2 linked regions of the Desulfosarcina ovata subsp. ovata genome follow. The protein of the gene in region 2 interacts with the protein of the main gene of each other region in a pairwise test. Links are inferred from orthologs where the notes say so. Each region holds a gene or a part of one and is shown on either strand. Other genes may lie near its edges.

The links. Proteins that work in one complex are often made in the same cells at the same time.
Region 1: the proteins of sfsA (region 2) and GN112_RS21345 interact in binary tests that used the Escherichia coli proteins (3 or more experiments, as listed by UniProt). The link is inferred for Desulfosarcina ovata subsp. ovata from one-to-one orthologs.

Annotation. Positions count from the first base shown.
Region 1 is NZ_AP021879.1:4,842,664-4,845,509, forward strand. It holds GN112_RS21345 (glutamate-5-semialdehyde dehydrogenase), read right to left. Parts: upstream 2,129-2,846; coding sequence 872-2,128; downstream 1-871. Other genes in the region: rsfS (ribosome silencing factor), read right to left, coding at 1-145; nadD (nicotinate (nicotinamide) nucleotide adenylyltransferase), read right to left, coding at 142-807; proB (glutamate 5-kinase), read right to left, coding at 2,157-2,846. UniProt on the Escherichia coli protein: Catalyzes the NADPH-dependent reduction of L-glutamate 5-phosphate into L-glutamate 5-semialdehyde and phosphate. The product spontaneously undergoes cyclization to form 1-pyrroline-5-carboxylate.
Region 2 is NZ_AP021879.1:3,894,089-3,896,821, forward strand. It holds sfsA (DNA/RNA nuclease SfsA), read right to left. Parts: upstream 1,873-2,733; coding sequence 1,129-1,872; downstream 1-1,128. Other genes in the region: ahbA (siroheme decarboxylase subunit alpha), read left to right, coding at 1-346; GN112_RS17235 (response regulator), read right to left, coding at 559-963; GN112_RS17245 (YkgJ family cysteine cluster protein), read right to left, coding at 1,892-2,326; GN112_RS17250 (transposase family protein), read right to left, coding at 2,637-2,733. UniProt on the Escherichia coli protein: Binds to DNA non-specifically. Could be a regulatory factor involved in maltose metabolism.

The sequences.
Region 1 (2,846 bases), 950 kb from region 2 along the record:
GCCGGTTGGAGGTGCCGTGGCAGATGAGAAACGCATCGGCCAGGCTGGTCAGGTGGCGGACATCCAGCAGCACCGGCTGGCGGGCTTTTCGGCCCAGCGCGGATTTAACGTAAACATCCAGTTCGGCCAAAAATGGTTCGGTCATCGATAGATTCCTTTTTGTTCAATATACGCACACACCGCCGTCGGCACAAGCGCGGCAATGTTTTTTCCCGCCTTGACGCGCCGCCGGATCTGGCTGGATGACACGTCCACGGGATCGGTGGCCAAAAGATGAATGGCCTGCCCGGCCGCGGCCGGCTGCCAGCAGCGGTGGCGGGCAACGTACACGTAAGTTCCGGCAAGGTGGCTGCGGATGTAAGCCTGCATCCGGTGTTGTGCCGTTTCCGGCCCCTCCGTGTCCACCGTACGGGTCACCACCACCGGCTGCACCGTCTCCAGCAACCGGCGCTGGCTTTTCCAGGTGTGCAGTTCCAGGAACGCATCCAGCCCCATGACCAGAAAAAGGGCGTCGCCGGCATCCATCCGGCTGGCGAAATGACGGGCCGTATCGATGGTGTAGGATGGACCGCGGCGCTGCAGTTCGACATCGGAGATGTCATACCGCGCGTCGGCCGGCAGGGCCATCCGGATCATCTCCAGCCGATGCACCACCGGGGCCAGTGAGGCCTCGGGTTTGTGCGGCGGTCGGCGACAGGGAACAATATACAGGCGATCCAGGGAGAAGCGCTGCAGGACCTGACGGGCCACCATCAGGTGACCGTTATGGATCGGGTTGAACGTACCGCCGAAAATTCCAGCTCGCATACCGCTTCCCGCAATTGAGGATATCTTCCGGAGGGATAACCGTTGAGGGCCTCGTAAAAAGTCGCTAGGACCGCACCTGCCCGTCACCTAGCACCACAAATTTCCGGGTCGTTAACTCCTCGAGGCCCATGGGGCCGAAAGCGTGCAGTTTGGATGTGCTGATCCCCATTTCCGCGCCCAGCCCCAGTTGGCCGCCGTCATTGAAGCGGGTGGAGGCATTGACCAGGACCACCGACGCATCCACTTCCCGGACAAAGCGCTGAGCCCGGCGGTAATCGCTCGTGACAATGGCCTCCGTGTGACTGGAGCCGTACTCGGCGATATGGGACATGGCCGCATCCATGTCATCGACCACCTTCACCGCCAGGATCAGATCCAGGTACTCGGCCGGCCAGTCCGCATCGGTGGCCGCGGGGATATCGGGCAGGATGGCCAGGGTCCGGGAACAGCCGCGCAGCTCGACCCTGGCCTCAGCAAAGCGCCGGGCCATGGCGGGCAGGAATTCAGCGGCCACGGACTGGTGCACCAAAAGGGTTTCCATGGCGTTGCACACCCCCGGGCGCTGGGCCTTGGCATTCAGCGCAATCGCTTCGGCCATCGCAAAGTCGGCGGATTCGTCCACGAAAACATGGCAGACCCCCTTGTAATGCTTGAGCACGGGGATTTTGGAATGTTCGACCACGAAACGGATCAGCCCCTCACCGCCCCGGGGGATAATCAGGTCGACGAATTCCTCCTGGGCCAGAAGGGCGTTAATGGCACTGCGATCCTCGGTCGGCACCACCTGGGCCGCCTGGGGGGGCAGTCCGGCACTTTCCAGGGCCTGTCCGATAATGGCGGCCAGGGCCTGGTTGGAATGCATCGCCTCCGAGCCGCCCCGCAGGATCACGGCATTGCCCGATTTGAGACACAGGCCGGCCGCATCGATGGTCACATTGGGCCGGGATTCATAGATGATGCCGATCACGCCGAGGGGAATGCGCATCCGGGCCACCCGCAGGCCGTTGGGCCGTACCTGGGTCTGATCCATGGTGCCCACCGGATCCGTGTAAGCGGCCACTTCCCGCAGGCCGCCGGCCATGCTGGCAATGGTTTGTTCCGAAACGGTCAGCCGGTCGATCATGGCGGCCGAGAGCCCGGCGACCTTGGCCCGTTCGAGATCCTTGCGGTTTTCGGTGAAAATCGATTCGGCCTTGGCCTCCAGAAGGTCGGCCATGGCGGTCAGCACCTGGTTCTTCTGGGTGGTGGTGCATCGACTGATCACGGCAGCGGCTTTTTTGGCGTCGCGGGCCATCTGACAAATGGTTTGCTCGATATCCATGTTCGCTCCTCAAGGAAAAGGGTGTCCGTCAGTCATTCTCCGGCTCACCGGTAATTACCAGGTTGTCCCGATGAATCACTTCGTCGTAGGTCTTCTGGCCCAGTCGCGCCTTGATCTGACCGCTCTTGAGCCCCATGATGGAACGGATCTCATCGGCATTGTAGTTAACCAGGCCGTTACCGATGAGTTCACCGCTTCCATTGACCACAGCCACCGGTGCGCCAATGGGAAATTTCCCCTCGACGCCGACGATCCCCCCGGGCAGCAGGCTTTTGCCGTTGGCGAGCAGTGCCTTAGCGGCGCCGGCATCGATTTTAATGGTTCCACTGGTTTTGACCGTGTAGCCGATCCAGCATTTCTTGCGGTTGAGCTTTTGGTCTCTGGGCACGAAAAAGGTCCCGTGGGCTTCGCCGGCCGCCAGACGAATCAGGATGTCCGGCCGGTAGCCCTTGGCGATGACCATGGGAATACCCGCCGCGGTGACTTTGCGGGCCGCCTTGATCTTGCTCAGCATGCCCCCCGTCCCCAGGGCGCCGGGAATGTCGCCGGCATACTTTTCGATGCTTTTGCTGTACGTGGCAACCCGCGGAATCAGCCGGGCATCGGCGTGAATGCGGGGGTCCTTGTCGTAAAGCCCGTCAATATCGGTCAAATTGATGAAGATGTCGGCATCCAGCTGCAGGGCGATCATGGCAGCCAGATTGTCGTTATCCCCCAG
Region 2 (2,733 bases):
AAAGGAAGTGCTTGAACGGGTCGCCCGGCTTAAGGCGGATGGCATTATCCGGCGCATCGGCGGAAATTTCGTCCCCGGCAAGGTCGGGTTTGTGAGTACCCTGTGCGCGGCGCAAGTACCCGAAGCGAAACTGGAGTTGTTTGCCCGTGCGGTAAACACATTTCCCGGCGTGACCCATAATTATCTGCGGGATAATGCTTTCAATGTATGGTTTACTTTTATCGCCCCCTCCAAGACGATCATCACTGACCACCTGGCGCGAATTGCCAAGCGGACCGGGGTGACACGAATTCTCAACCTGCCGGCCACGCATGTTTTTAAGATCAAGGCCAAATTCGATTTGTAGATAGTGTCCATCCAGAAATAGGCAAATTTGGTTGAGATCAAGGCGCCCGAAAAATTTTACCACAGGCATATGGTTGATATTCCGAGGATAAAATTTTTCGCGCAACGCCGATATCGGGCAAATTGGTCATTTCTGGATGAACACTAGATAACGGTGCCGCCCGGTTGCTCCGGGGGGATCGGCCGACAAGGCCAGGCGTAGCGGTGAAGCCCTTATGGCCGGTCGCTGAGAATACTTTCTATTTTTTCGGAGAGGTCGGCGATCTGGTAGGGTTTCTGGATGACCGATGACGGCGGCGTGTCGCCGAACTGGCTGATCACCTGATCCACTGCCAGCCCGCTGGCAATAATGACCGGTATTTCGGGCCTAAGTTCCCTCAGGCGGTTGAACGTGGCCTTACCGTCCATTACGGGCATGGTCAGGTCCAGCACGACACAGCCAATGGCTTCACCGTGCCTGGCGAATTCTTCCACGGCCTTTTCGCCGCTGAGTGCGGTAATTACATGATGGCCCAATCGCTGGAGAATGGCTTTGCCCACTTCCAGCACCATCTTCTCATCATCGACCAGTAAAACCGTACGGCGCTTGGAAACATCGCCGTGGGCATCGTTATTCATCACACTGTCCTTGTATTGATTTGGTGACCGATGGATTCTCCGCAACGGATTGGAAAGGCCCAGCGCTTTTCAGCGACACCATCGTCAAATATCATAATAGTTTAAAAATTAAAGGATTTCAAATTTAAAATAATGATCTCACTATTATAAACCATAAGGTGCCGGCTATGTGAAAAAATTAAGATCGTAGAACACCGGCTTGCCTATCCGGATTCCATCCAGATCGATGTGGACATCATAGACCAGGATCTCGACGCCGTTTTCGGCCGCCTCGCGCAGTTTCCGGCCGTAGTCGGGATCGATTCGGTCCTCAGGGGCGAAACGGTCGGCATCCATGCGTTGGACCAGAAAAAACATGGCGCAACGATATCCATCGGCAACCAGCCGCTGCAGTTCCATCAGATGTTTCTGCCCCCGGACGGTCACCGCATCGGGAAACGTGGCCAGGCCGTCGTTCACCAGCGTACAGTTCTTTACCTCCACATAACAGGGCCGGCGATCCGGCGACTCGAGGAAAATATCGATACGGGAGTTTTTGCCTGCTTTCACCTCGCGCCGGACCGATGCATACCCGTCAAGTTCGGTGATCTGGCCGGCGGCAATGGCATGGGCGGTCAGGCGGTTGGGAATCTGGGTGTTGACGCCGACCAGGGAGGTTGGCATGTCGATCAGCTCCCAGGTGTACTTGAGTTTGCGCCGTGGGTTGTCGTGAAAAGAGAGGTAGACCCGGCGTCCGGGGTCGCAGCAGGCCTTCATGCTTCCCGAGTTGGGGCAGTGGGCGGTAACGATCCGCCCATCTTTCAGGCGAACATCGGCCAAAAATCGTTTGTAGCGTTTGATCAGTGTTCCTTCGATCAACGGCGGCCAGGCAATGGCGCCGCGCTCAATGGATGCTTCGGTGCCTGCCACAGCACTCCTTTCCGTTGCTTCAGAAGATTTCTTGCGGCATGCCATTGAAAAGAATGTTCAGGATATCGTCTTTGGAAAAGTAATCTCCGCTGCCGATCCCCGGACACGCTTTTTGGGTGGCCTTCCAATGGGTCTCGGATCGCAGGTTGCGAAACCAGAAGGGAAAGGTGCGGCACTGGGTCGGGCGCACGGGGTAGACGCGACAGCCGTCCTCGAAAAAAAGACAGCGGCCGTCCTCTGTCTCATTGATCCGGTAGCCATCTTCCCAGGGCGTCAAATAGGTTTCGATCACCCGAGATACCGGCAGGCCCAGATACGCGGCAATCGCTGCGGTTTCCCTCGCATTGACGTGTACGATCCCCGGTGCCCCGGTGCAACACGTGCCGCACCGCCGGCAGGTGAAGCGAATGCCGGTATCGAAAAAATAGGGCCGTTGCGCCAGCCGATTCAACATTCACTCCCTGTTCCTTTAAGATCCGCCCGATAAATGAAGGGGCTTGCCTGCCGCGACTTTTACCAGAAGCCGCGCGGCAAAGTCAAACCGGGTTGCCGCCATCCAGCTCTGACGCATGAATAAAAAGAATCAGGGGTTGGTCACGATTAGGGCCCCACTTTTCATCACCCGGCTAACGTCTTCACACTTTTATGACCAAGATTTGCTCCTCAGACAATTGTCATGACATAATCTCAATTATGTCTGACCGTGGACTCCCATCTCTTCCAGGCTTGAGAGGCTGTTTCGCTTTGTTTTGGTACGGCTACTGCTACACCAACCGAAGCTGAAAAGGGGCGGCCAGACGAATTTCCAGCCATTCATAATCCAACCAGGGGTTGGCTATGGTCTCGCGAATAAAGCGAATA